DNA from 3 places in the Streptomyces sp. 11-1-2 genome. Region 2 is predicted to be linked to each of the others. Evidence: riboswitches for the same ligand, from Rfam matches in the RefSeq annotation. Region 2 holds a riboswitch; each other region holds the start of a gene.
What was found. A riboswitch is a leader RNA that binds a small molecule or an ion and turns the genes downstream of it on or off. The one in region 2 is predicted to bind S-adenosylmethionine.
Positions count from the first base shown of each region.

Region 1: another riboswitch for S-adenosylmethionine. It lies ahead of CGL27_RS42790 (glutathione S-transferase C-terminal domain-containing protein); the one in region 2 lies ahead of CGL27_RS14795 (aminotransferase class V-fold PLP-dependent enzyme).
Region 3: another riboswitch for S-adenosylmethionine. It lies ahead of thrC (threonine synthase); the one in region 2 lies ahead of CGL27_RS14795 (aminotransferase class V-fold PLP-dependent enzyme).

Region 1 is NZ_CP022545.1:9,959,043-9,968,609, forward strand. It holds gene CGL27_RS42760 (LacI family DNA-binding transcriptional regulator) at 1-528, opposite strand, end outside; gene CGL27_RS42765 (septal ring lytic transglycosylase RlpA family protein) at 769-1,191, shown strand; gene CGL27_RS42770 (cell wall protein) at 1,205-1,900, shown strand; gene CGL27_RS42775 (MauE/DoxX family redox-associated membrane protein) at 1,897-2,757, shown strand; gene CGL27_RS42780 (ribonuclease BN) at 3,057-3,863, shown strand; gene CGL27_RS42785 (Mut7-C RNAse domain-containing protein) at 4,008-4,751, shown strand; gene CGL27_RS42790 (glutathione S-transferase C-terminal domain-containing protein) at 4,792-5,637, opposite strand; SAM riboswitch class IV at 5,968-6,114, opposite strand; gene CGL27_RS42795 (PP2C family protein-serine/threonine phosphatase) at 6,201-7,346, opposite strand; gene CGL27_RS42800 (DNA-formamidopyrimidine glycosylase family protein) at 7,430-8,218, shown strand; gene CGL27_RS42805 (CU044_5270 family protein) at 8,270-9,253, opposite strand; gene CGL27_RS42810 (sigma-70 family RNA polymerase sigma factor) at 9,250-9,567, opposite strand, start outside.
Region 2 is NZ_CP022545.1:3,495,264-3,504,830, forward strand. It holds gene CGL27_RS14760 (hypothetical protein) at 1-1,000, opposite strand, end outside; gene CGL27_RS14765 (NlpC/P60 family protein) at 1,032-2,162, opposite strand; gene CGL27_RS14770 (C40 family peptidase) at 2,394-3,419, opposite strand; gene CGL27_RS14775 (NYN domain-containing protein) at 3,788-5,146, opposite strand; gene CGL27_RS14780 (hypothetical protein) at 5,167-5,412, opposite strand; gene CGL27_RS14785 (rhomboid family intramembrane serine protease) at 5,566-6,282, shown strand; gene CGL27_RS14790 (Lrp/AsnC ligand binding domain-containing protein) at 6,520-6,801, shown strand; gene CGL27_RS14795 (aminotransferase class V-fold PLP-dependent enzyme) at 6,894-8,294, opposite strand; SAM riboswitch class IV at 8,489-8,607, opposite strand; gene trpD (anthranilate phosphoribosyltransferase) at 8,703-9,567, opposite strand, start outside.
Region 3 is NZ_CP022545.1:5,314,376-5,323,942, reverse strand. It holds gene CGL27_RS22215 (extracellular solute-binding protein) at 1-845, shown strand, start outside; gene CGL27_RS22210 (DUF3263 domain-containing protein) at 998-1,216, shown strand; gene otsB (trehalose-phosphatase) at 1,401-2,255, shown strand; gene CGL27_RS22200 (trehalose-6-phosphate synthase) at 2,331-3,797, opposite strand; gene CGL27_RS22195 (glucosyl-3-phosphoglycerate synthase) at 3,913-4,860, opposite strand; SAM riboswitch class I at 5,053-5,194, shown strand; gene thrC (threonine synthase) at 5,213-6,514, shown strand; gene CGL27_RS22185 (MoaD/ThiS family protein) at 6,511-6,789, shown strand; gene CGL27_RS22180 (cold-shock protein) at 7,199-7,405, shown strand; gene groL (chaperonin GroEL) at 7,773-9,398, shown strand; gene murQ (N-acetylmuramic acid 6-phosphate etherase) at 9,546-9,567, opposite strand, start outside.

The sequences.
Region 1 (9,567 bases), 6.5 Mb from region 2:
GGCCAGCGCCGCGCCCGCCGCGTTGTCCACCCCTACGTACGGCGGTGAGGCCGGGCTCAGCACCCGCTCGTTGCAGACCACCGGGATGCCCATCCGGGCCAGCGCGGCCGGCAGCGGATCGGCGCCGTGCATCGAGGCGACCATGACCCCGTCGACATGGCGGGCCAGGGCGAACCGCTCGATGCGGTCACGGCTGGCGGGGGAGCGGGCCATCATCAGCACGAGCTGCTTGTCCGCGGACTCCAGCTCCTGGCTCACCCCGCGCACCACGCCCGGGAAGAACCGGTCGTCGGAGAAGACCCGGCCCGGCTCCTCGGGGAGGACCAGCGCGTAGGAGTCGGTGCGCTGGGTGACCAGGCTGCGGGCCGCCTGGTTGGGGACGTAGCCCAGCTCCTGGATCGCGTCCAGCACCGCTTCCCGGCTCTCCTCGGCGACCTTGGTGGAGCCGTTGACGACACGGGAGACGGTGGCGCGCGAGACACCCGCGCGCCGCGCCACGCTCTCCAGGGTGGGCCGGGGACGGTGCATCCGCGCATACCTCGCTGTGTGCTCACTGATGGTCGGTACAGCATGGATCAAGACCGGTCAGGGCGCGAGAACGCGGGCACGGCAGATCGACGGAGAGCACGTCACGACCGTCGAGCGGTTGTGGAGCCCCCCCGCCGCTGACGCGGACTCCGACCGGACGCCTTCCCGTGGCGGCCGTTCCCGGCCCCACGGATGATGGTGCTGCTGCGAGGGCCGGACCGAAGCCGGGAGGACAGTGGCATGGCGTGCGGATCGACCAAGCTCTGGAACGGCGAGGCCACCTGGTTCTGTTGTGGCAACGCCTGGGGTCCGTGCGCCTCGGCGGGCGGTGGAGCGTGCGGCACCTGCCGCTCCAGCGCCCTGCAGGCGGCCTGGCCCAACGCCTCCAAGGCGTGCTGGGACCTCACCCGGCCGGACCTGTGCGGCGAGGACATACCCCGGCGCGGCTGCGGCTCCGTGATGAAGGTGCGCCATGACTGCTCGGGCGCGAGCGTCTGTGTCACCGTCAGCGACTGCGGCCCGCGCACCCGCAGCTTCTGCTCCGAGTCCACCTGCTGCGACGGGGTCTGCCGCACCAACCGCGTCATCGACCTCACCCCCGCCGCCTTCTCCGCCATCGGCAGCCTGAGCTCCGGCACCCTGCCGGTCTCCATTTTCGAATGAGGCGGGCACGGCCATGAGCGCGTACCGAACCGGCGACCCCCTCGGCCGCCGTCGCTTCCTCACCGCCGCCGCCCTCCGCGGCGCCACCGTCATCGGCACGGGAGCCCTGAGCACGGGAGCCCTGAGCACAGGAGCCCTCGGCACCGGAGTCATCGGGGCGACCGCCCTGGGCGCCGTGGACGCCGACGCCGCCTTCGCCGCACCCATCCGCCCCCTGGACCCCGCGGTCGCCGAGAGCGCCTTCGCCGAGGGGCGGATCACCGCGATCAACCACGACGTCCTGGAGGTCGCGGGCTCCTACGGCGACCACTCCCGCGTGCGGGTCACGAACGCCACCAGCGTCTGGAAGGCCCGGGCCACCACCGCGGCCGACATCGAGACCGGCGACGGGCTCTACGCCCGCGGCCTCCCCCTGCCCGACGGCACCCTCGCCGCCGACGCCGTGTGGGTCAACATCGTGAACCTCCACGCCACCATCCGCGGTATCGAGAAGACCCGGCTGCATCTCGCTCACGGGCAGCACGAGATCGTCGGCAACCTCATGGCGCGGACCACCAGCGCCGCGTACGGCGACGCCTCGCCCACCGCCGATCTGTCCCGGCTCACCATCGGACAGAGCGCCCAGGTCCTGGGCGCGTGGCGGCCGTCCGACGGCTCTGTGGACCTCGTCCGGGTCGCGGTCGCGCCCGGTGCGGGGAGGCGGCGGTGAGCGCCCTGGTCTGCGCCCTCGCCCCGCTGGTGCTCGCCGGGGTGCTCGGACCGGCCGGGGCGGGCAAGCTGTTCGGCCGGGGCACCGCCCGGCAGGCGCCCCGTACCGCGCTCGCACGGCTGCTGCGCGACGGCGGCCGGGCCGCGCTCGTCCTGCGCGCCCTCGGCGCGGTCGAACTCCTCCTCGCCGCCGCGCTGCTGGCGCCGCCCGCCACTCCGCTCCCGGGAGCGGCGGCAGCCCTCCTCGGCGCGGGCTTCCTCGGCTATCTCGGCTATGCCCACGCCGCCGCGCCCGGCTCCTCCTGCGGCTGTACGGCACGGCAGGACGCCCCCCTCACCTGGCGCGCCTTCGTCCGCGCCGCCGCGGTTCTCGCGGGCGGGGTCGCGGCGGCCCTGGCCCAGCAGCCCTGGTGGACCGCGGCGGCCCGCCGTCCGGCCGCGGCGCTGTGGCTGGTCCTGGCCGCGGCGGCGGCCCTGACGGCCCTCTCCGCCGATCCGGACCGCCGCTGGCGAATGCCGTTGCGCCGACTGCGGCTGCGGATCGCCGGACATCCGCTCGCCGCGACCGGTGCCCCGGCGGCGGTCCCGGTCGCCGCGACCGTCGAACTGCTGGAGCGCTCGCGCGCCTGGCAGAGCGCCTCCCGCGTGGTGCGCTCCGCGCTGCTGGACCACTGGGACGACGGCGGCTGGCGCATCCTCCAGTTCGCCGGGGTGCACGGTGGCGGCACGGCCGCCAGGCCCGTTCTGGTGCTCTTCGCTGTGGACGCCGCGGCCAGCCTGGACACGGTGCGCGAGCCCGCCGTCCGGGTCAGCGTCATCGACGCGGACAGCGGGGCCCCGGTCATGGCCACGGCGTGAGAGGCCGGCGCTCGGCGGGTAATCTGGATCAAACGAAAATTTCCTGGACAAAACGATCGAACCGCGGGGCGTCCAGCGCAGATGGGTGCCGAGGCGTACCAGGCATGGATGGACAAGCCCGGCCGACACCCGTACCCGTACTGACCGACACCCCTGCCGAGGGGGGCCCGCGGCGCGCGCGCCGCCCGGCGCGCGTTCCCGCCTGCCGGGGGCTGAGCCGGTGGCGCCGGTAGGGGAGTGGGTGTATGTCCGAGCATCGGTCCGCGTCCGGCTCCCGGGGGCCCAGATGGTGGCGGCGGATGGAGGACGCGTTCCACCGGTCCGCGATCGGACGCGGATGGCGGCGGGGCAGCGATTTCGAGCTGCTGCACCGCGCGATGGGCTTCGCCGCCCTGGGCTTTCTCACCCTGGTGCCCCTGCTGATCGTGGTCGCGGCGGCCGATCCGGTGAACCGGCTCGGTTTCGCCCAGTGGCTGGCCGAGGGCCTCGGGCTCTCCTCGACCTCGCGGGACGAGGTGCAGCATCTGTTCGCCCCGCCCAAGCAGGCGCTGGAGTCCACCACCGCCTTCGGTCTGGCCACGCTGGCCGTCTTCAGCCTGCGCTTCGGCACGGTGCTCCAGGTCGGCTACGAGAAGGTGTGGGAGCTTCCGGCCGGCCGCTGGCACACCGCCTGGCGCCATCTGGTGTGGTTCGTGGGGCTGATCTGCTATCTGCTGCTCTCCGCACATCTGGAGCCCGGCATCTCGCGGGTGCTGGTGGCGGTGCTGGGCACAGTGCTGTTCTTCTGGTGGTCGCAGCGGCTGCTGCTCGGTGGGCGGATCAGCTGGGGCGCCCTGCTGCCCGGCGCGCTGGCCACCGGCGTCGGGCTGCTGGGGCTGCGGGTCTTCTCCCAGCTGGTGTTCTCCCCGCTGATCGCCTCCAACGCCGTCTCCTACGGCCCGGTCGGCACCGTCCTGGTCGTCCAGTCCTGGCTGGTCGGAGTCGGATTCGTGGTCTTCGGCGGTGCGCTGCTGGGCCGGGTGCTGTACGAGGAGTATCTGCGGATGGTGGCATGGCGCCGCAAGCGGCGGCGCGACCGGGCCAAAGCGGCGCCACCGGCGGACTGACGCCCTGGCCGACGATCACGCGGGAGTGGCCCGCGAACCCTGGCGCGACGCCTCCCGCCGGTGGTCGCTTCCATGATCGTCAAGCCCGGGGCCGGACCCGAAACGCCGTCGCCCCGGGCCGGGCGCGCCTGGCATGCTGGCGGTGTGAACGGACCCGAGATCCATCTCAGTCTCGCTCCTGAACTGCGATTCTTCGCCGTCCAGGAGCGGCGCCGGCCCTGGACGGCCGTGGTCACCGACGGCGCCTCCACCCTCGGCCATGTCGTCGAGTCGCTCGGGGTCCCGCTCACCGAGGTCGGCCGGCTGGTGGTGAACGGCGAGGAGACCGCCGTCTCGCATGTGCCGAGCGCGGGGGAGACCGTGGAGGTCCATCCGGTCGTCCGCCCGCAGCGGGTGCCGGGCGCCCCGCTGCGCTTTCTGCTCGATGTGCACCTGGGCACGCTCGCGCGCCGGCTGCGGCTGCTGGGTGTGGACGCCGCGTACGAGAGCGAGGACATCGGCGACCCCGAGCTCGCCGCGCGCTCCGCCGCCCAGCGCCGGGTGCTGCTCTCCCGCGACCGGGGGCTGTTGCGCCGCCGTGAGCTGTGGGCCGGGGCGTATGTCTACAGCGACCGCCCCGATGAGCAACTGGGGGACGTCCTCGGCCGGTTCACCCCGAGCCTCGCGCCCTGGACCCGCTGCACCGCCTGCAACGGCCCGCTGGAGGACGCCGACAAGGAGTCGGTCCGGGAGCTGCTCCAGCACGGCACCCGGCGCACGTACGAGGTCTTCGCCCGCTGCACGGTCTGCGAGCGGGTCTACTGGCGTGGCGCCCACCACGCCCGGCTGGAGGCCATTGTGGCCGGGGCGATGGACGAGTTCGGCGACGCCCGGCCCGCCCTGCCCTGAGCGGAGCCGCCGGGCAGGGCGCCTGGTCCTGGGCGCGAACTCAGGACACGTCGTCCTGGAGGGCCTCCGGAATCGTGGTGTGAAAGGCCGGATGGGCGTGCAGCCGCCGCACATAGGCGCGCAGCCGCCCATGGCGGGAGACCCGCTGGGCGGCGTCGGCGTCCGGGCGGAGCCGGTGCTCGGTGTCGAGCTGGACGAGGGCCACCCACAGGTCCACATCGGCGGCGGTCAGCTCGTCCCCCAGTGCGTACGGCGCGGTCGCGAGCCTGCGGTCGAGTCGGCCGAGGGCGGTCAGCAGCCGCTCCAGCGCGGCGTCCCGGCACTCCGCCTCGCGCGCCGTCCCGGCCTGCCGCGCCGCGTGGGTGACATCCTCGTCGAGGAGTTCACGGAGGGCGTCGATGTCCGCGGCGCGGGGCGCCGGGCGCAACCGGGGACGTCCCGGTCCGCCGTGGTCGCTCAGGTGGCCGGCGAGGTCGCGCAGGATGTCGGGCGTGTGGTTGCTGACGACACGTCCGGTCCAGCCGTCGCACAGCGCGGGCGCGTCCACCGGTCCGCCGTAGCGGTGCCAGGTGGCCTCGTAGGCCCCGCGCAGTGCGGCGAACGCTTCGGGGGTGTCGTCCGGGAGCCCGACGAGGGTGGTGGCGACGGTGTCCCGCAGCCCGAGCAGATCGAGGGTGATGGAGACGCGCAGCGAGAGCGGACAGCTCGCGGAGAGATAGAGCCGATAGCGATGCGGCACCGGATAGAAACCACCGGCGAGGTCGACGCCGATGCGGCTGCGGAAGCGGTGCGGCGGAGTGGGCGGGGCGATCCGGGGGCGGGGCGAGCAGGGGTGGGGGTCGAGAAGAGCGGCAGGACCTGAACTGACCGGAAACGTCTCGGACATGGCTCTCCAAGGCAAGGACGGAGCCCCGGCCCGCCGGTCTGGGCGGCGCCGATGGCGCAACGGAAGGGAAGCCCGCGCGGGGCGTTCGCCGGGACGGTGCCGGGACACACCCGATCCCGGCGCGGTGGGCCGCGCTCGGTGACCGCGTCGATTCAGCCGGCTGGACTGGCGGCGCTGCAGATGCGCAGCAGATCGATGTGCAGACGCCTGGTCAGGAGGTGGCGACGGCGTAGCGGGGACCACGGCCGGGGACGCCGACGGGCGCAGTCCTCGTCGCTGTCGGTCCTGGGCATCTCACCGATCCCATCATCGGGGGCTCGCGAGGCAGCGAGACCGCGCTTGTCCCGTCCACACCGACGGAACCTGGTCGTCACCCGGGGGCACCCCGTCGCGGGAGAAGGGTTGCCTGTCAGCGAGCCGGGGCCGATGACCCACCTGAGCGGGGATTCCGCACGGTGGGCACTGACAATCGTGACCGTCCCTGACAGTGTCGTCGCGCTCCGCGACGGCGTCAACCCATGCCGGGATGGCCAACGCGGGCCGATGGCACGGTGGATGTCCGCTCAGCGGAACGGCCGCCGCGCGCCGCCGGTGGCCCGCTCGATGAGGACCATGGCCGCGTCGTCCGCCAGCCGTCCCTCGGCATGCCGGACCAGGGCGTGGCGCAGCCGGTCCAGGTACTCGCCCGGGGTGGCGCCGTCCAGCGTCTCCATGGTCCGGTGCAGCGGAAAGAACTCGTTGTAGTGGTTGCGGGCCTCGACCACGCCGTCGGTGTGCAGCAACAGCCGGTCACCGGGCAGGAACGGAAAGGTCTCGACGCAGATCGGGGGAGGGCTGAGGAACTCCTCGAGGCCGAGCGGCGGCAGCGGGCGCGCCGGGTCCAGGGAGCGCACCTTGCGCTCGCGCATCACCAGGGGCGGCGGATGCCCGCGGTTGATCAGCTCGACCAGCGACTCGTCCGACACCTGGGCGAGGAGCACGGTGACGAACTGCTCCGCCAACTCCTGCGGGTCCTGGAGCTGGGAGCGGTCCAGCAGCTCGTACTCGCGCGCCAGCGCGGCCGCACAGCGGTGCATCACCTCGGCCAGGTCCTGCTCGTAGTGCACCGCCTCCCGGAAGGCGCCCACCACGGCCGCGGCGGACCGTACCGCGGCCAGCCCCTTTCCCCGCACATCGCCGACGATCAGCCGCACTCCGTAGCGGGTGCACATCGCCTCGTAGAGGTCCCCGCCGATCTGCGCGTCGCGCTCGGCCGCCAAATAGACGCTGGCGGTGTTCACGACACCGATCCGGGCGGGCAGCGGCCGCAGCACCACGTTCTGGGACACCTGGGCGATCCGGCGGATTTGGGCCAGCTCGCGGTCCCGGCGCACCCGCACCGCGCTGGTCGCCACGCTCGCGAGCGCCACCACCAGCAGGGCCAGCAGATTCGCGTACACCATCTCGCTGCCCCAGACATTGTTGTGGGTGGCGGTGATCGCGCTCACCGCGGTGGCCAGCAGCGCCACCCCGCCGGTGCCGAACGGCCCCATGGTCACCGCCGCCAGCGCCGGCGCCGGGGAGAGCAGGGGGCCGGTGTAGAGGGTGTGCACGGGGGAGAGCTCAATGCTGAGCACCGCCGCCAGGACCAGGAACGGCAGACACCGTGTGACCGCGAACAGCGTATGGCTGCGACCGCTCGCCCCCGGGGCGAAGCGCATGAATCGCATAACTTGGACCTTATCTGATGAAAGCCGCTAAGGGGGTGGTTCTCCGTAACGCGCGACGGAGGCCCCGGGCGTAGCCTGACGCTATGCCCGAGCTACCGGATGTCGAGGGGTTCCGGCGAACGCTGGCCTCCTGCGCCCAGGGCCACCGCGTCGAGCGGGCGGAGGTCGCCGACGCGGGCGTGCTGCACGGGGTGACCGCGCAGCGGCTGAAGCGCGATCTCAAGGGCCGCCGCTTCGCCGCGCCGCGCCGCCACGGCAAGTGGCTGATCGCCCCCACCGACGGGCCCACGGTCGTGGTGCACTTCGGCATGACCGGGCGGCTGGTCTGCGGGGCGGACTCCGAACCGGGCGGCCGGTTCGAGCGCGTCGCCTTCGACCTCGACGACGGCCACCGCCTCGGCTACGAGGACCAGCGCAAACTCCAGGGCATCTGGCTCGCCGCCACCGACGCCGACGTCGACCGGATCCTCGGCGATCAGGGCCCGGACGCGCTCTCCCTGAGCCGGGCCGATCTCGACCGGCTGCTGGCGGGGCGGCGCGGACGCGTCAAGACCACGCTGACCGACCAGACCGTGATCGCCGGGCTCGGCAACCTGCTCGGCGACGAGATCCTGTGGCGGGCCCGGATCCATCCGCAGCGGCCGGCCAACGCGCTGACCGACGACGAGCACGAACGGCTCCACACCGCGATACGCGAGGTCCTGCGCGCCTCGGTGCGGGCGGGGCGGGTGCCGGACGACCCGGACTGGCTCACCGGACAGCGCGACGACCCGGACCCGCACTGCCCCCGCTGTGGCCATCCGCTGCGGCGCGGCCGGATCGCGGGGCGGACCAGCCTGTGGTGCCCCCACTGCCAGCGGGACGGCGGCTGACGCCCGCCCGGGGCGACCCGCGGCCCGCTCGGCGCCCTCGCGCCCGATCGATCAGGACACCCACGCCTTGTACGACATCACGTCGCCCGCCTTCAGCTTGTACTCCGGATCGTCCCGGGTGACGGTCTCCTCGACGTCCAGCACGTTGCCGTCGTCCGGATCGAGGACGATCAGGTACCGCATCCCGGAGGAAGCGGGGGTGAACCGGAACGCCTGCCCCACCCGGCCGAGCCGGTCGGTGACCTTGCCCGCCGGGCGCAGCCCCTCGATCCGGGACAGCAGGGCCACGATGTCCGCCCGCTGGCGCGGACCGGGAGTCCACACCTCGAGAAACGCCTCGATGGCCGAGATCAGCTCCGCCGAGTCGTCGTCCGCGCCCGGGGACCAGGCGGCGAGATAGGCGCGCAGTGCCGAGGCCCCGGCCGGAGGATCCTCGAAGTAGCTCTCGTTGGCCCCGTTGATACCGGCCGGATACTTCGCCTCGCGCAGCACCTTGCCGTCGTGGACCGCACGTGGCGGCGTACCGTCGGCGATCACCGGGCGGTCCGGGTGGCGCGGATCGACGGCCACTTCCAGGAGCGAACCGCTGCCGTCGGCGTTCCAGCGGGTCAGGGACTCCTGCGGAAAAGTCACCGCGTCCTTCCCCGACTTCATGCTCAGCGACCAGGTCCGCAGATGGCTGCCCCTCCTGCTCTTCTCGGCGGAGCTCTCGGCCGCGGCCCGCGCCCGCCGGACGATCTCGGTCAGCGATACGTCCGCCCGGGAGGCATGCGCCACCAGCGGCAGCGGCCTGGACGCGGCCACGGCGGAGGGGGAGCCGGTGCCCGAGACGGTCAGCGCGAGGGCGAGGATCGTCGCGGCCGCCACGGCCTCCAGGCTCCAGACCGCGCGCCGGACGGTACGGCGCCCCCGGTCCCGGGACGGCAGCCGCCGCAGCAGCAGCTCGGCGCGCGCGTCCAGCGGCCGGTCCCGCCAGGGGCCGGTGTCGGCGGACACGGGGTTGGCCTCGCGGAGCAGATCCAGTTCGTCGGTCATGCGTGTCCATCCTTGTGGGCCTTGTCGGCCCTGTCAGCCCAGCCGGCCATGTCGCCCTTGCCGCTCGTGCACCCCAGCGAGACCCGGTCGTCCCGGCGCGGGGTCTCTATCTGCTCCCGCAGCCGCCGCCGTGCCCGGTGCAGCCGCATCGCCGCGGCGGACCGGCCGCACCCCAGCACGATGGCGAGCTCCTCGACGGTCAGCTCCTCCCACGCCGTCAGCCGCAGCACCTCCTGGTCGGCCTCGGCGAGCCGGGACAGCGCCTCCAGCACCCAGGAGCCCGGCCGTTCCGCGTCCGGGCTCGCCACGGTGCG
Region 2 (9,567 bases):
CGACGACGGCGTCGGTGAGTTCGGGGGCGACCTGGCGGGGGGTGCGGCCGGGGGTGCGGTAGCCCACCCAGTCGGCGAAGCCCTCGGAGAGCCACAGCGGAGTGGAGGCGCTGGTGGCGGTGCGGGTGGCGACATGGGCCGTCTCATGGGTGACCACGACGCGCCGGCCGAAGTCGCCGAGGACCTGGTACGCCTCGGGGTTGACGATCACCCGGTCGGCGGGCGCCTCGTCACCGGCCCCGCCGACCTCGCCCGTGGTGACGGCGGCGATCCCGCGGTAGCCGTCCGCGGAGGCGCCGAGCAGGGCCGCCATCCGGCCCAGGGAGTCGGGGACCTCGACCACGACGCGTCCGGCCCACTCATGGGGCCAGACCCGGCCGAGGACGGGCACCGCCCGGTCCGCGATACCGGCGACCGCGCGCAGCACCCGCCGGTCCTGGCCGACGCCAAGGACGAGGCTGTGGGCGCCGCGGACGACGTCGACCGTGCCCTGGTCCCAGAGCTGTTCCGTACCGCGCTTGCCGTCCACCACGCCGTCGTCGGAGGCGACGTACCACCGCCCGTCGCGCCGGGCGAGGGTCAGGTACTGGGCGGAGACGACCGGCGCGGTGTCGTATCCCGTCAGCCGGTACCGGAGTTCGACCTGCGCGGCGAGGCTGCGCCCGCCGACCGGCGCGGGGGTGAAACCGCCGGTGCGCACCAGCCGGTAGGTCCAGGAGCGCAGCGGTACGGCGGACATCTGCCGGAACACCCGCCGCTGCTCGGCCACATAGCGGGCGGAGCCGCGGTCCACGGTGGCGAGGAAGGCGTCCGCGTCCCGCTCCCGGACCGCCGCGGCCCGCTGGTCCAGCAGGCGCTGCACGGCCCGGCCGTCGCGCCCCTCGGGGTCGTCGGGCGCGGGGGCGGGGGCGCAGCCGCCCAGCGCGGTCAGGGTGAACGTGCCCACCAGCGGCAGGCACAACAGCGCCCGCCATCCGCCCGATCTCCACCGACCCGCCACGTCTTAGATCGTACGAGCCCGCGCGCCGGCTTCAGACGCGAGTGATGGAAGAGATCGGCAACATGCCCACGGGGTCGTAGCGGACCCGCGCCCCGGGGTAGGGGGCGTGGATCACCTGTCCGTTGCCCGCGTACATGGCGACATGGCTGGCGTCGGAGCGGTAGACCACCAGATCGCCGGGGCGGGCCTGGGACAGCGGCACCGGCTGCCCGGCGTGCGCCTGGGCCTGTGAGGTGCGCGGAATGGCCACTCCGGCGTGGGCGTAGGCCCATTGGGTCAGCCCGGAGCAGTCGAAGGCGGTGGGACCGGCGTGGCCCCATGCGTACGGCAGCCCGAGGGCCGCCCGTGCCGCGCCGAACGCCGCGGCGGCCCGCCCCGAGAACGGCGCGGCATGCCGCCCGCCGATGCGGCCACCGGGGAGCTCACCGGCTCCGGTTCCGATACCGGAACCGGAGAGGGTGCCCGGCGGCAGCCCTGCGAGGGCGCCGGGCTCCCGTCCGCCCGCCCGCGAGGCGCGGTGCTGCCCATAGGTCTCCCGCTCCCTGGGCGGCAGCGCGTTCACCAGCCGCCGCGCGGTGGCCAGCCGGTGCTGGACCGCCCGCTTGTGGCGGGCCACGACCCGGCGGCTGTGCTCCAGCTTCACCAGCTTGGCCGCGGCCTCCGCGCGCTCCTGCCGCAGTGTGCGCTGGGCGCTCTGCACCACCCGTAGCCGTGCGGCCTGGCGGCTGGTGATCCGCTCCAGGGTGGCGGCCCTGTCGAGGTACTGGGCCGGGTCGCCGGAGAGGAGCAGGGCGAGGCCCGGGTCGATCCCGCCGGTGCGGTACTGCCCACCCGCGAGGGCGCCGAGCGCCATCCGCATGCGGTTGACCCGCCCTTGGCCCCGGGCGACCCGGTCCTGGATCCGGTCGACCTCGCGGCGCAGGGCCTGGGTGCGCGTCTTCGCCGCGTTGTAGCGCTCGGTGGCCCGCTCCGCCTGGGCGTAGAGCGTGGCGATGCGGTCGCCGGCGGACCGGGCGGCCGGACGGCCCGCCGGGTCATGCGGTTCGGCACCGGCCGCCACAGCGGACAGCGCGGCGGCGGAGGCCACCGCGGCCGCCGAGGCGGCGGTCCAGACGGCGGCCCGGCCGGACCCGAGTTTCGCGACGCGACGACAGGACGCCATGGGTAGCCGCACTCCCTTCCGCAGTGTCGGGCTGAGAACTGCGGGCAGACAGTAGCCGTGGGGCTACCCACGGTCCAACGGCCGTGGTGTGCGGAGAAACTGACGCCCCGCCGAGTGACGCAGGTCACCGGCGGGGCGGGGGATCAGCGAGCGTGCTGGAGATTCGCCCGAAAGGATGGCTCTTGGGGCGGTTTGAGACCCGTTTCCCAGTTCCTGATCAGACCTTCCGGATCAGACCCGGACGCCGAACTGGAACGGCATGTTGTCCATCGACTCGTAGCGCACACCGGCACCGGGCTTGGGCGCGTGCAGCACCTGGCCGTTGCCCGCGTAGAGACCTATGTGGTGCAGGTCGCCGTAGAAGAGCACCAGGTCGCCCGGCTTGAGCTCACCGCGGCCGATGCGGCTGCCGGCGTTCGCCTGGTCCTGGGAGATGCGCGGGAGCTGCACCCCGGCCTGCTGGTAGGCCCAGCCGGTGAGTCCGGAGCAGTCGAAGGAGGACGGACCGGTCGCGCCCCAGACGTACGGGAGGCCGATCTTCGTCTTGGCGGCGGCGAGCGCGGCGGCGGCACGCCCCGACTCCGGTACCTCGTTGCCCAGGTCGACCCGGCTGCTGGAGCGGTTGGCGCGCTCCGCGTCCTGGGCCGCTATCTTGGCGCGCTCCTTGGCGGTCAGGGTGTTGAGGAGGTTCCGGGCCTTGGACAGCTTGCCCTGGATCTCGTCCTTCTTCTTGCCGAGCGCCTTACGGGTGTCCGCCAGGTCCTGCAGCTTGGTGGACGCCTCCTCGCGCTGCTGCTTGAGGGTGCGCTGCTTGTCGGCGATCTTCCGCAGGGACTCGGCCTGCTTGCCGCTCAGCTGGCTGAGGGTGGACGCCTTCTCGAGGTAGGTGTCCGGGTCGGAGGAGAGGAGAAGCTGCACCGAGGGGTCGATGCCGCCGGAGCGGTACTGGGCGGTGGCCATCGAACCCAGGCCGTTGCGCAGCTTGTTCAGGTCCTCCTGGCCGCGCGCCACCTTGTCCTGCAGATCGCCGACCTGCTTCTCCAGCTTCTGCTGCTTTTCCTTGGCGCCGTTGTACTTCTCGGTCGCCTGCTCCGCCTCTTCGTAGAGCTTGTCGACCTGCTCCTTGACGTCCTTCTTGTCCTGCTTCGGAGCGGCCTGGGCGGCCTGGGAAGTGAGAGCGACGGCGGCTGCCGCGGTCGCGGTAAGGACGGTTACCCGAGTGCGGCTCGGCTGCTTGGGTCGACGGTGGGACGCCACGAAGGCGAGCTCCTTCTTCCTCCAGCCGCCTACCGGGAGTTGGTGGGGTTGTGAAGCCCCGGCTCCGCGACAGGGCGCGGACTCGGCGGTACCTTCGCTGTCACCCCGGATGGGTGATCAACCGCGCGAAGGTTCGAGCCGACCTTAGTGACCCCGCCGTGATCCGTTCAAATCCCAACGGCAAAAAAGTCGCTCCGGAAGCGCATCTTTTACGAATGTCACACGGGCAGTGATGGTCGATTGACGCTCCGCTGACATCAGACGGGTTCGAGGCCGACCTCTGAAGGGAGTTCGGGCCCGGAGCCACAGAAGCCCAGAAACCCTGAATCCGGGGATACGGGAATAACGGAGATACGGGCTACGACCCCTCAGGTACGGGCAAGTCGCTTCAGCAGCAACGCGGATGCCACGGGGCGCGCTCCGGCGCGCGCCACCCCGTCGGCCACCTCACGGTCGGTGGACACCACCACCACCGGCCGGCCCGGCGGCTCCGCCCGCACGATCTGGCGGATCAACTCGTCCGCCGTCACCCCCGGCTTGCTGAACAGCACCCGCACCCCGCGCGGCGGCGCGAGCAGCACCGGCGCGGCCAGCTCGGCCCCGTCGAAGACACAGGTCATCTCCGCGCCCGTCTGGGCCGCGAGCACCGCGAGACCGCCCAGCAGCCGCAGCCGCTGCTTCTCCAACGGCATCGTGGGATAGCCGGTCTTGGTGACGTTGTAGCCGTCCACCACCAGATGCGCCTGCGGCAGCGCGAGCAGCTGGTCCAGCAGGGCCGGGTCCATCTCCGACAGCGCCCTGGTCGCTATGTCCTTCGGTGTCATCTTCCCCGGCTCCACGGCGTCCACCATGTCCGCCGGGCGCATCGACGCGGGCGGCAGGGCCAGTTCGCGCCGCAGCCCCTGGGCCGCGTCCAGCACCGTGTCCAGCAGCAGCCGCAGCCGCATGTCCTCCACGCTGCGCCCCTCGCGCACCGCCCGCCGGCTGGCCTCCAGCGCCGACTCCGCCTCCGCGAGTCGGGCCCGCAGCCGCCGTGCCTCGCTGTCCGCGGTGGCCTGACGGGCCGCCGCCTCCGCCCGTACGGACTCCAGCTCGGCCTCGGCCTTGCGCACCGCGGCCGCGCCCCGCCGCACATCGCTCTGCGCGCTGCGCAGCTTGCGCTGCAGCCCGTCGTTCTCCTTGCGGGCGGCCTCCAACTCGGTGCGCGTCCGCTCCGTCTCGTGCCGGGTGGCCGCCTTGGCCTCGGCGAGTTCGTCGCGCAGCCGCTGCAGCTCGCGCGCCGCCTCCTCACCGGCCCGCTCGGCGGAGGCCCGCTGGGCCTCCTCGCCCGCCGCCTCGACCAGCTTGACCCAGCCCACCGGCCGCAGCACATAGGCCACCGCCGCCACATCCACCGGATCGGCCGCGGCGGGCGGCGATCCGCCCTCGATGGCGTCGGCCAGCTCCCGCTGGGTCTCCCGCAGCCGTCCCGCGATCCGCTGCCGGAAGACGGGGTCGCTCTCCACCGCGGCGGCCATCGCGTTGCCCGCGAACTTGGCGCGGCGGGTCGGGGTGAAACGGGCGTACTGCCGCAGCTGGGTGGGCAGCTCGGTGACCGTCAGGCCGCCGAAGGTGTCCGCGACCAGCGCCACCACCCGCCGCCGCACTCCTTCCGGCAGCGGGCGGTCCAGCGCCTCGGTGACGCTCTCGGCATCACCGGCCGCCCCGGGGTCACCGGTCCGCTCCACCACCTGTCATCGCTCCGTTCTCAGGCGCTCGGGCCGGTGCCGGGGCGGTCCACGAGTTCAACCTGGTCGACCGCGTTGCACCAGCGACAGCGCACTGACTCAATGGTCTCACTGAGCACCTCGCGTTCCTCGACACCGGGTTCCCCGGCCAAGTCGAGATGCACATACTCCACGGCTCTGGTCGAGCGGGTCACATCGAACCGGGTGAGGTTGCCGCACAGTGTGCAACGCCAGCGGGTCTGGGCGGTCGGCAGGGGCACGGCCATGATTGCGGGTCCTCGCTTCTCGGCTCGTCGGCGGCGTCCTGTAACCCTACGGCCTGAGCCTTGCCCCGCGCCGGGCCCGTCCCGCCCGCGTCCCGGGCAGGAGCGCGGCGGGGCGCTCTGTGCAGGTTGCGCCCGGTACGGAATGATCTGACCATGATCGAGACGTCGTCGGGGCGCGACCGCCCCTGGATGGCGGGGCCCGGCCGCCCGTGGGTGACATACGGCCTGATCGTCAGCTGCTGCCTGCTCTTCGTCATCGGACCGGCCTCGGGGCTCAACCCCGGCTATGGCACGGGCGGGCGGCTGGTGGAGGCCCAGTCCACGTACTTCGAGCGCTGGGGAGTGGTGCCCAGCGCCCTGTGGAGCGGCGCCCCCGATCAGCCGCTCGCCCCGCTGACCGCGCTGTTCGTGCACGGAAACTGGCTGCATCTGCTCGGCAACATGCTGTTTCTCTACGTCTTCGGGGCGATGACCGAGGAGCGGATGGGACGAGTCCAGTTCGCCGTCTTCTACCTCGTCACGGGCTATCTGGCGCTGCTCGGCTACGCCGCCGCGCACGCCGACTCCGCCCAGACCCTGGTGGGCGCCTCCGGGTCCATTTCCGGGGTACTCGGCGCCTTCCTGTGGCTGTTTCCCCGGGCCAGGGTGACCAGTCTCTTTCCGTTTCTGTTCTTTCTGCCGCTGCGCTTTCCTGCCTGGGCGGTGCTGATCTTCTGGGTGGCCCTCCAGTGGCTGGCCGCCCGGCAGGCCGACGACCGCCCCGGCGTCGCCTATCTCGCCCATCTCGTGGGCTTCACGCTCGGCTTTCTCTACGCGTGGGGGCGGTTCGGGCGGAGGGCTAAGCGGTCTTGGGCAAGTCCGGGTGGGTGAAGGAGGGGGGACCGCCCAGGCCCGCCAGGGCCGAGGGGGAGGGGCGAGGGGCAAGCATGGGCGTGCCCCGTGAGGAGAGCGCGGGGGGCACCGCCCAGCGGTAGCTGAGGGAGGTGCTGCGCGCGACGAGCGGGGTGCGGCCAGGCGCCGCCCATCGCCCCGCGACGCCGCCCGGGCTTGCTCAAGACCCCTTAGAGTGGGCGGCGCAGCCAGGGCCAGTGAGGGAGAAAGCCAGCCGTGATCACTTCGATCGTGCTCATCAAGACCAGCGTGGACCGGATTCCGGAGACCGCCGAGAAGATCGCCGCGCTGGAGAACGTGAGCGAGGTCTACTCGGTCACCGGCGCACACGATCTGATCGCCATGGTGCGGGTGGCCCGGCACGACGACCTCGCGGACATCATCACCGGCCAGATCAGCAAGCTGCCGGGGGTGGCCTCGACCGAGACGCACATCGCCTTCCGGACGTACTCGCAGCACGACCTCGAGGCGGCGTTCGCGATCGGCCTCGACGGCTAGCGCCACGCCCTCGGCGCCTCGGCCCCGGGGCCCCGGCCCCGGGCCCCGGGACCCAGCGGCTCCCTCAGCCCCGCCGCCCCGGGCCCAGGGGCTCAGCCGCGGTCCGGGACGCAGCGGCCGTCCTCGGTGCGGTAGCTCCACCGGGCACCCTCGCGCACCAGCTCCTTCACGGCGCCCACGAACCGCTCGACATGCTCGTCCGGGGTGCCCGCCCCGAAGCTGACCCGGATCGCGTTCAGCGAGCGCTCCCCCGGCGCGGCCTCCGGCGCGCCGCATTCGCCCGGCTCGTCGGGCTCGCTGTCCAGCAGGGTGCGGACCAGCGGATGCGCGCAGAAGAGCCCGTCGCGTACGCCGATGCCGTACTCCGCGGAGAGCGCCGCCGCGAAGTGGGAGCTGTTCCATCCCTCCACCACGAACGACAGCACGCCGACCCGGGGGGCGTCGTCGCCGAACAGCGAGAGCACCCGCACCTCGGGCACCTCGGCCAGCCCCGCCCGCACCTTCTCGATCAGCTCCCGCTCACGGGCGACCAGGCCCTCGAAACCGGCCTCGGCCAGCGCCCTGCACGCCGACGCGATCGCGTAGACGCCGATGACGTTCGGCGAGCCCGCCTCGTGCCGGGCGGCGGTGGTGTGCCACTCGACGTCGACGCCCCCGTCGTCCCTGCGCGTCACCTTACGGCTGGCACCACCGCCCGCCAGATACGGCCGGGCCGCCAGCAGCCAGTCCGCGCGCCCGGCCAGCACACCGGCGCCGAAGGGGGCATACAGCTTGTGCCCGGAGAAGGCCACCCAGTCGACGTCCGCCTCCGCGATGTCCACGGGGTGGTGGGGGGCGAGCTGCGCGGCGTCCAGGACGATACGGGCGCCGTGTGCGTGCGCGGCCGCGGCCAGCTCCCGCACCGGCCACAGCTCACCGGTCACATTGGACGCGCCGGTCACGCAGACCAGCGCCGGGCCCTCGGCGCGCCCCGCGAGCGCCTGCTCCAGCGTCTCCACCGCCTGCCGCGGGGAGCGCGGGGCGCTGAGGTAGCGGACGGTGACGTCGTCCCGCTGCTCCCACGGCAGCAGCGAGGCGTGGTGCTCGGTCTCGAAGACGAAGACCTCGGTGCCCCGCGGCGCCACGGCGGCCAGAAGGTTGAGCGAATCGGTGGTGGAGCGGGTGAAGACGACCTGGTCGTCCTCGCGGCAGCCGAGGAAGGCGGCGACGTCCTTACGGCTGTTCTCGAAGAGGTCTGTGGAGAGCTGCGAGAGGTAGCCCGCCCCGCGGTGCACGCTGCCGTAGTAGGGCGCGTAGGCGGCGATGTCGTCCCAGACCCGCCGCAGCGCGGGGGCGCTGGCGGCGTAGTCGAGCGCCGCGTAGGTCACCTCGCCCCCGGTGACCAGGGGCACCAGGACATCGCTGCCCAGCACGGGCAGCGGCTCACAGGCGGCGACGGAGGAATCGGCGGAGGCGGCGGAAGCGGAAGCGGTGGCAGCAGGGCGCGCGGACATGGCGAAGTCTCCCGGGAGGGTCGAAGGCGTGACGCGCACAAAGACGGCGGTAGGCGGGCCGTCAGGGCGCGGAAAGTCGCTCGACGCACGGCCACACCGCGCGGAGCACAGGAGGAGAAACGGGCCGCTCGGCCCTAGCGCATTCGCTGCATCACGGAAGAACTCCCTCGACCACCAGGACCCCTAGTGCGAGGGGTCCGCGCTTGCCGCCGGCCTCGCTGCCTGGCGGCCTGGTCATCACCCGGGGCACCCCGCCACGGACGGAGGGTTGCCGGACAGCGGGCCGGGGCCGTAGTCGCTGTCACTCGTGACCTGGTCAGGAGTATGCCATGCCGTACGACGGCGCCCATACCCTGTCCGCATCCCGGACAGGGCACGGACAGAACATGGGCGCCGTAAGGGCAACGCCTAAGCGTGGGTGGCCCGTACCCACCGCTCCAGGGCGTCGCGCGCCGCGCCCGAGTCGATGGACTCGGCGGCCCGCGCGACACCCGCCGCGATCCGCTCCGCCAGGGGCTTGTCCCCCGGCTCCGGCTCGAGCGCCACCAGCGCCGACGCCGAGTTCAGCAGCACCGCGTCCCGAACCGGGCCCCGCTCGCCCGCCAGCAGCCGGCGGGCCACATCGGCGTTGTACGAGGCGTCCGCACCGCGCAGGGCCTCCATGGGGGCCCGCTCGATGCCCACGTCCCGCGGGTCGAGGGTCTCCTGGCGCACGGCGCCGCCCCGGACCTCCCACACCTGGGAGGTCGTGGTCACGGTGAGCTCGTCCAGCCCGTCGTCGCCGCGGACGACCAGCGCGGAGGAGCCCCGCTCGGCCAGCACCCCGGCGATGATGGGCGCCATCCGGGCGTCCGCGACCCCGGTCGCCTGGCACTTCACCCGCGCCGGATTGGTCAGCGGGCCGAGCAGGTTGAACGGGGTGGCGACGCCCAGCTCGCGGCGGGCCGAGGCGACATGCCGCAGCGACGGGTGGAACTTCACCGCGAAGCAGAAGGTGATCCCCGCCTCCTCCGCGACCTCGACCACCCGCTCCGGGGTGATGTCCAGGTTGACGCCGAGCTTCTCCAGCACGTCGGAGGCGCCGCTGGCGGAGGACGAGGCGCGGTTGCCGTGCTTGACGACCCGCGCGCCGGTACCGGCGACGACCAGCGCGGACATGGTGGAGATATTGACGGTCCTGGCGCGGTCGCCGCCGGTGCCGACGATGTCCACGGTCGCCCCGGGCACCTCGATCACCTTGGCGTGTTCGTACATGGCCCGCACCAGCCCGGCC
Region 3 (9,567 bases), 1.8 Mb from region 2:
TGCCGTTCGTGGCCAGCGCGCGGCTGCTCTTCTACAACAAGAAGCTCTTCGACCAGGCCGGTATATCCTCCGCCCCCACGAGCTGGGACGAGCTCAAGGAGGCGGCCGTCCGGCTCAAGGCCGACGGGGTGAAGATCCCGTACGCGCTGCCGCTCGGCCCCGAGGAGTGCCAGGCCGAGACCATGATGTGGATGCTCAGCGGCGGTGGCGGCTACACCGACACCAACGGCAGCTACACCATCGACTCCTCCGCGAACATCAAGACCTTCGAATGGCTGCGGGACGAACTGGTCGGCGCGGACCTCACCGGCCCCGGCTCCCCGGCCCGCACCAACCGGCAGGACGCCTTCGACGCCTTCACCCGCGGCGAGGTCGGCATGCTCAACGGCCACCCGACCCTGATGCAGCAGGCGTCCGGCCACGGCATCAGCTACGGCACCGCGGCCCTGCCCGGCCGCAGGGGCAAGTCCCCGTCGACGATGGGCGTCGCCGACTGGCTGATGGCCTTCAAGCAGAACGGCCACCGTAAGGAGATCGGGAAGTTTCTCGACTTCGTCTACACCGAGAACAACGTGCTGAACTTCGTCACCGAGTACGACCTGCTGCCGGTGACCACCGCCGTCGAGCAGACGATGCTCGGCGACCGTGAGTACAAGCGGCTGTGGCGGTTCCTCGACGAGCTGGAGAGCGCCGAGTTCTACCCGGCCGACAAGACCTCCTGGGCGGAGGTCAGCAAGCTGTTCAAGCAGAAGATCGGCTCGACCGTGGCCAAGGGCGGCGACCCGACGAGCGTGCTGGGCCAGATCCAGCGCGAGGCCGACGCCATGGAGAATGCGGGGGCATGACAGTGGACACGCCCGCCCCCGGCCCTTCCGACGACCCTGCCGACAAGGGCGAGGGCGGGGGCGAGGGCCGGGGCGGGGAGCAGGACGGGGGCCGGGACCAGGTCGAGAGTCCGGCTGAGGGGCAGGACCAGGAACCGGGCCCGGGTGACGGGCTGTCCGACCGCGACGTGGCCGTGCTCGCCGTGGAGCGACGCGGCTGGCCGGGCCCCGGCGCCAAGGAGCGTGCGATACGGGAGCGGCTGGGCATCTCCCCGACCCGCTACTACCAGCTGCTGAACGCGCTGCTGGACGACCCCAGGGCCCTGGAGCACGACCCGGTGACCGTCAACCGGCTGCGGCGGGTCAGGGACGAGCGCCGCGAACGGCGCTGACGTCTATCGGGGGAGGGATGGCCGGGGCGGTTCACCGGCGGGGCGGCTAGGGGCTGTTCACGGGTGGGACGTCCCTGGGCGGTTCACCGGCGGGACCTCCCTGCGCCGTTCACCGGCGGGATGATGCCCGGGGGAAGCCCGTGGTGCCGCCGGGCCCGGTAGGGTCACCGCTATGGGCAGCGCTATGGGCAGTCACCCCCTCCCCGTACCTACCACCGCCGCCGGCCGCGAGGGCCTCGCCGCCCTCCTCGAACGGCCCGGCCGCGCCGTTGTCGGACTCGACTTCGACGGCACCCTCGCCGAGATCGTCCCTGACCCCGACCGGGCCCGCGCCCACCCCGGCGCCGTCCCCGCGCTCTCCCGGCTGGCCCCGTGGCTGCGCTCCGCCGCGGTGATCACCGGCCGTCCGGCCGAGGTCGCCGTCCGGTACGGCGGCTTCGCCGGGGCCGAGGGGCTGCACGGGCTCGTCGTCCTCGGTCTCTATGGCGCCGAGCGCTGGGACGCGGCGAGCGGCGCCGTCCAGGCACCCGAACCGCACCCCGGCGTCGCCGCCGTCCAGGCCGAACTCCCCGTCGTCCTCGATGAGTACGGCGCTTCGCAGGGCACCTGGATCGAGGACAAGGGCCGCGCCGTCGCCGTCCACACCCGCCGTGCCGAGGACCCGCAGGCCACGTTCGAGCTGCTGCGCGCGCCGCTGCACGTCCTGGCCGAGCGCCATGGGCTGATCGTCGAGCCGGGCCGACTGGTGCTGGAGCTGCGGCCCCCGGGCATGGACAAGGGCGTCGCGCTCACGGAGTACGTACGGCGGACGGGCGCGGAAGCCGTGCTCTACGCGGGCGACGACCTGGGCGACCTGGCCGCGTTCGCGGCGGTGGAGCGGCTGCGCGAGGAGGGTGTGCCGGGGGTGCTGGTGTGCAGCGGCAGCACGGAGGTGACCGAACTCGCCAAGCGGGCCGACCTGGTGGTCGACGGCCCGGCGGGCGTGGTGGAGCTGCTGTCGTCCCTGGCCGACGCGGTCAGCGGCGCCAACGCCTCGTAGAGCCCGCCCGGACCGCGCCGGTCACCTCGTAAGTCCGTGGCTCAGAAGCCCGCCGCCACCGCGAAACCCTCGCCCCTACAGCGCCCGCAACTGCGCCAGGAACCATGCCTGGGGCGGCAGCGCGGTCGCGGCGGCGGCGAGTCGCTTCGTACGGTCCGCGCGCTCGCCGTCGCTCATGCGCAGCGCCTCGTCCAGCGCCCGGGCCGTGGCCTCCACGTCGTACGGGTTCACCACCAGCGCGTCGTCGCCCAGCTCGGCGTACGCCCCCGCCTCCCGCGACAGCACCAGGGCGCATCCTCGCTCGGAGACCACCGGGACCTCCTTGGCCACCAGGTTCATCCCGTCCCGGATGGGGTTGACCAGGGCCACGTCCGCCAGTCGGTAGGCCGCGAGCGACCGTGCGAAGTCGTCCTTCACATGCAGGGCGACCGGGGTCCAGCCCTCCGTGCCGTACTCGGCGTTGATCTTGTCCGCGAGCCGCCGCACCCGCTCGGTGTAGTCGCGGTAGACCGCGAGGTCCTGGCGGGAGGGGTAGGCGAAGGCCACATGCACCACGCGCTCCCGCCACTCGGGGTGGGTCTCCAGCAGCCGCCGGTAGGCCAGCAGCCCGCGCACGATGTTCTTGGACAGCTCGGTGCGGTCCACCCGGACGATCGACTTCCGGTCCGGCCCGATCTGCGCCCGCAGACTGGCCAGCCGTTCGTCCACATCCGCCTGCCGCGACCGCTGCCGCAGGAAGTCCGCGTCCGCGCCCAGGCCGTGGACGCCCAGTCGGGTCTCCCGCCCCTCGAAGCGCACGGCCGTCGGCGGGCCGTCGCCGTCTCCGTCACCGTCCCGGACGATCTCCGCGCCCAGCACGGCCGCGCAGCAGTCGGCGAAGGCGCCGGCCCAGCGCTCGGTGAGGAACGCGGCGCGGTCGCCGCCGAGGATGCCGCGCAGCACACCCGCCGCGACGTCGTCCGGCAGCAGCCGGTAGTAGTCCGGCGGGGCCCAGGGGGTGTGCGAGAAGTGACCGATCCGCAGGTCGGGGCGGAGTTCGCGGAGCATCGCGGGCACCAGCGCCAGGTGGTAGTCCTGCACCAGGACGACGGCCTCGTCCACCGCTTCCTCGGCGAGCGCGTCCGCGAAGGCCGCGTTATAGGTCTCGTAAGCCGCCCACTGGTCGGCGAACTCCGCGTCGAAGACCGGCTCGACCGGGGTCTGGTAGAGCAGATGGTGAACGAACCACAGCACCGAATTGGCGATGCCGTTGTACGCGGCGGCGAAGACATCCGGCGCGATGTCGAGCATCCGCACCTGCTGGCCGCCGGTGTCACCGGGGTTCAGATGGCTGTCCCCTGCGCGCCGGGCCGCCTCGCGATCACCCTCCCCGAGCGCCGCGCACACCCACACCGCGTTCGCGTCCGGGCCGATGGCGCTGAGGCCGGAGACCAGCCCGCCACCGCCGCGCCGGGCGGTGAGCGAGCCGTCCTCGCCCAGGCTGTACGAGACCGGACCGCGATTGGACGCGACCAGGATCGGGGCGGTGCGCGGAACTGCCATGTCGCGAGCCTAGCCAGCCGCGGCCCCGCGCAAACGTACGTACGGTTTCTTGCCCCGTAGGAGCCATCGCCTGATACCGGGGCCCGGGGTCATCACGCCGCGCCGCCCGGGTGCGTCACGCCGCGCGCCGCTCCGCGTACTCCGGTATCTCGATCATCGGTGGCCGCTCCTCGGTGTCCACGGCCGTGGTGCGCGGCTCGAAGCCGTTGTCGCCCCGGTCGAACTGGGTCAGCCGCGGACGCACCAAATGGCCCCGGGCCAGCCGCAACTGCGCGGTGCGGTAGATCGCGGCCGCCATCCGGCCGAGTGCCAGCCCGTCCTGGTGGCGGTGTTTGCGCACCCCGATGTCCACCTGGCCGAGCGCGTCGAGACCCACCGTGTGCAGCGCGTCGACCAGCAGCCCCAGCTCGACCCCGTAGCCGACCGGGAAGGGCAGCCGCTCCAGCAGCGTGCGGCGCGCCGCGTACTCACCGCCCAGCGGCTGGACGAATCCGGCCAGCTGGGGCCAGTGCAGATTCAGCAGCGGGCGGGCGACCAGCTCGGTGACCCGGCCGCCCTGGCCCGCCAGCTCCCCGAGCGGGCGGTCGTACATGCCCTTCACGAGCTGCAGCGTGGGGTCGGTCAGCAGCGGACCGACGATCCCCGAGACGAAGCGCGGATCGAATTCCCGCAGGTCGGCGTCGATGAAGCAGATGATGTCGCCGCTCGTGGCCAGCAGGGACCGCCACAGCACCTCGCCCTTGCCGGGCAGCACGGGCAGCCGGGGGAGCAGCGAGTCGCGGGGGACGACGGTGGCGCCCGCCGCCGTGGCGACCTCGGCGGTGCGGTCCGTCGAGCCGGAGTCCAGCACCACCAGCTCGTCCACCAGCGGTGCCGACTCGCCCATCAGCTCCCGGCGGATCGTCGCGGCGATCTCGCCGACCGTGGCCTCCTCGTTCAGGGCGGGCAGGACCACGCTCAGGGTCGTCGCCGAGCCCCGCTTCGCATCCAGCAGGCGGTCCAGCGGCCGGTCGTCGGCCGACCAGGAGCGGTGCTTCAGCCAGCGCTCCACCTCATCCAGCACCTGTGTCTCTCCCTGCCGTGGTCGCTGTGATCCATCTCGCGCATCGGACGGCTAGCTCAACCATCCGGGCCGTCGGTTACAGTCTTGAACAACGCACATGGCCGTCGTATGTCGGGGTCGACCTCGGTGTTTACCGAGGAAGCCCGTGATGATGCCGTGCTGACAAACGCCCGGGTCCGCCCGGTGCCATACCGCTCATCCAGAGGGGCAGAGGGAACGGCCCGTTGAAGCCCCGGCAACCCTCCAGCTGATCTCGCATTCCGCAGCGAGGCTCCCAGCTCGGGAAGGTGCCAATTCCGTCTCGTGGCGAAATGCGTCGCGAGGAAGATGAGGAGAAAGGGCCTCGCCATCCATGGCTGTGCAGTCAGTAGAAAGCTCAACCACTTCCTCCACCTCCGACGCCTCCGGTGCCTTCGGTCCCGCCATCGCATTGTCCTGTCGGGAGTGCGGTGAGCGGTTCGATCTGGGCCCGATCTTCGCGTGTGAGGTCTGTTTCGGGCCGCTCGAGGTCGCGTACGAGCTGCCGGCCGGCGACCCGGAGGAGCTGCGCCGGCGCATCGAAGCCGGTCCGAACAGCATCTGGCGCTATGCCCCGCTGCTGCCCGTCCCGGCAGACGTGGCGGACCTGCCCAGCCTGCACCCCGGTTTCACCCAGCTGGTCAAGGCCGACAACCTCGCCCGTGAGCTCGGCGTCACCGGTGAACTGCACATCAAGGACGACTCCGGGAACCCCACCCATTCCTTCAAGGACCGGGTCGTCGCCATCGCCGTCCAGGCCGCCCGCACCTTCGGCTTCACCACCCTCTCCTGCTCCTCCACCGGCAACCTCGCCGGCGCGGTCGGTGCCGCGGCCGCCCGTGCGGGATTCCGCTCCTGCGTCTTCATCCCGCACGACCTGGAGGCGGGCAAGGTCGTCATGGCCGCGGTCTACGGCGGTGAGCTGGTCGGCATCGAGGGCAACTACGACGACGTCAACCGCTTCTGCAGCGAGCTGATCGGCGACCCGGTGGGCGAGGGCTGGGGCTTCGTCAACGTCAATCTGCGGCCGTACTACGGCGAGGGTTCCAAGACCCTGGCGTACGAGATCTGCGAGCAGCTCGGCTGGCGGCTGCCGGACCAGATCGTCATCCCGATCGCCTCGGGCTCCCAGCTCACCAAGATCGACAAGGGGCTGAAGGAGCTGATCGCGATCGGTCTGGTCGAGGACAAGCCCTACAAGATCTTCGGCGCCCAGGCCGAGGGCTGCTCCCCGGTCTCCGCCGCCTTCAAGGCCGGCCATGACGTCGTCCGGCCGCAGAAGCCGCAGACCATCGCCAAGTCGCTGGCCATCGGCAACCCCGCGGACGGCCCTTACGTCCTGGACATCGCCCGCCGTACGGGCGGCGCGGTGGAGGACGTGAACGACGAGCAGATCGTCGACGCGATCAAGCTGCTCGCCCGCACCGAGGGGATCTTCGCGGAGACCGCGGGCGGGGTGACCGTCGGCGTGACCAAGAAGCTGATCGAGGACGGTCTGCTCGACCCGTCCCTGACGACCGTCGTGCTCAACACCGGCGACGGCCTCAAGACCCTCGACGCGGTGGCCCCCACCACGGGTCCCTCCGCCATCATCCGCCCCACCCTTGACTCGTTCCGAGAGGCTGGTCTCGCATGAGCGTCAACGTCCGAATCCCGACCATCCTGCGCACCTACACCGCCGGTCAGGCCGAGGTCCCCGCCGAGGGCGCGACCCTCGCCGAGGTCCTGGCGGACCTGGAGAAGAACCACCAGGGCATCGCGGCCCGCGTGCTGGACGACACCGGCAAGCTCCGCCGCTTCGTCAACGTCTACGTCAATGACGACGACGTCCGCTTCGCCGATGGCCTGGCCACGGCTACCCCGGACGGTGCCGGGATCTCGATCATCCCGGCGGTCGCGGGCGGCTGCTGACCCCGCGTCCACCCTCCTCACCTTTGGCATCGCCCCGTCCGGGGACAACCGGACGGGGCGATTCCGTGTGTGGAATCGCGATACAGTTGCCCTGATTCCCCGATGGCCCCCGGGCCGGAACCACATATGAGAACTCGTCAAGTTGTGCGTAAAGTGTGAGCGCGAATTGTCGGGTTGGTTCCCTATGTCCCGCCCGGCTTGCCCGAACTTCACATAAATTCTCACTTTTAACCGTTCGGCCGTGCCCAGAATTCTCGTCCGATTGACCTGTTGCAGAGGGCGTTGGGACGGATACATTCAGCGGCGGTCGACGCGTTCCGGCGCACACCCCCCACATCCGGGGGGTGAGGTCTGACCCGGGTCCGCGGAGTGCGGTCCTGCGCAAGGGCCAGCAATAGGGGAGTTAGGAATGGCTCAGGGCACCGTCAAGTGGTTCAACGCGGAGAAGGGGTACGGCTTCATCGCGGTCGACGGTGGTGCGGACGTGTTCGTCCACTACAGCGCGATCCAGATGGACGGGTACCGCACCCTCGAGGAAGGCCAGCGGGTCGAGTTCGAGATCTCGCAGGGTCAGAAGGGCCCGCAGGCCGACATGGTCCGCGTGGCCGTAGGCTGACGCGCCGACGCGACGCAGCTGAACAGTACAGTCCGAAGGGTCCGTGTCCCGGCCAGGGTACGGACCCTTCGGCGTGTCCGCGCTGATCGTTACGGGGTTGATGCAGGGGGCGGATGGCCTCCGGCCGCTTGCGCCCGCCCGTCACCCGGCCGCCACCCCCCAAGGATGGCCTCCGGCCGCTTGCACTCTATAGGTCCGAGTGCTAATCATTGGCGTTAGCACTCTGACGTTGAGAGTGACAGAAGGACCGGGTCGGTGAGGCCCGCCAGGCCATGCGGGGCAAGGAACCGCACGGTAGGCAGGCCGTCCGTCGCGGGCGCCAGCGCGGTCCGGAGCAATCCACCCCGTCTTGGGAGGACCACTTCACATGGCCAAGATCATCGCGTTCGACGAGGAGGCGCGGCGCGGCCTCGAGCGCGGGATGAACCAGCTCGCCGACGCCGTCAAGGTCACCCTCGGCCCCAAGGGCCGTAACGTCGTCCTCGAGAAGAAGTGGGGCGCCCCCACGATCACCAACGATGGTGTTTCCATCGCCAAGGAGATCGAGCTCGAGGACGCGTACGAGAAGATCGGCGCCGAGCTGGTCAAGGAGGTCGCGAAGAAGACGGACGACGTCGCCGGTGACGGCACGACGACCGCGACCGTCCTCGCCCAGGCGCTGGTCAAGGAGGGCCTCCGCAACGTCGCCGCGGGTGCCAACCCGATGGCGCTCAAGCGCGGTATCGAGAAGGCCGTCGAGGCCGTCTCCGCCCAGCTTCTCGAGCAGGCCAAGGACGTGGAGACCAAGGAGCAGATCGCCTCCACCGCCTCCATCTCCGCTGCCGACACCCAGATCGGTGAGCTCATCGCCGAGGCGATGGACAAGGTCGGCAAGGAAGGTGTCATCACCGTCGAGGAGTCGCAGACCTTCGGGCTCGAACTCGAGCTCACCGAGGGCATGCGCTTCGACAAGGGCTACATCTCCCCGTACTTCGCGACGGACATGGAGCGTATGGAGTCGTCGCTCGACGACCCGTACATCCTGATCGTCAACTCCAAGATCAGCAGCGTGAAGGACCTCCTCCCGCTGCTCGAGAAGGTCATGCAGTCGGGCAAGCCGCTGCTGATCATCGCCGAGGACGTCGAGGGCGAGGCCCTGGCCACCCTGGTCGTCAACAAGATCCGTGGCACCTTCAAGTCCGTCGCCGTCAAGGCCCCGGGCTTCGGTGACCGCCGTAAGGCCATGCTCGGTGACATCGCCATCCTTACCGGTGGCACCGTCATCTCCGAGGAGGTCGGCCTCAAGCTGGAGAACGCCGGGCTGGACCTGCTCGGCCGCGCCCGTAAGGTCACCGTCACCAAGGACGAGACCACCATCGTGGACGGCGCCGGCGACACCGACCAGGTGCAGGGCCGCGTCAACCAGATCCGAGCCGAGATCGAGTCCTCGGACTCGGACTACGACCGCGAGAAGCTGCAGGAGCGCCTGGCGAAGCTGGCCGGCGGCGTGGCCGTCATCAAGGCCGGTGCCGCCACCGAGGTCGAGCTCAAGGAGCGCAAGCACCGCATCGAGGACGCGGTGCGCAACGCCAAGGCGGCCGTCGAGGAGGGCATCGTCGCCGGTGGTGGCGTGGCCCTGCTGCAGACCGTCTCGGTCTTCGAGAAGCTGGAGCTCGAGGGCGACGAGGCCACCGGTGCCCAGGCCGTGCGCCTGGCCCTGGAGGCCCCGCTGAAGCAGATCGCGGTCAACGCCGGTCTCGAGGGCGGCGTCGTGGTCGAGAAGGTGCGCAACCTGACCCCGGGCCACGGCCTCAACGCCGCGACCGGTGAGTACGTCGACCTGATCGCCGAGGGCATCATCGACCCGGCCAAGGTCACGCGCTCCGCGCTGCAGAACGCCGCGTCGATCGCCGCGCTGTTCCTCACCACCGAGGCCGTCATCGCCGACAAGCCGGAGAAGGCCGCCCCGGCGGGCGCTCCGGGCGGCATGCCGGGCGGTGACATGGACTTCTGATCGACTCGGCGCGTTCGTTCGCCGGTCGGTCGTACCGTCCAAGACGTCGGGGCGGCACCCTCTCCCAGGGGTGCCGCCCCGACGGCGTTTTTTGGGGGGCGGGTGGATCCGCGGCCCGGCGTATCCGCGGCCCGGCGTATCCGGGGCTTACTCCTCAGCCGCATCGAGG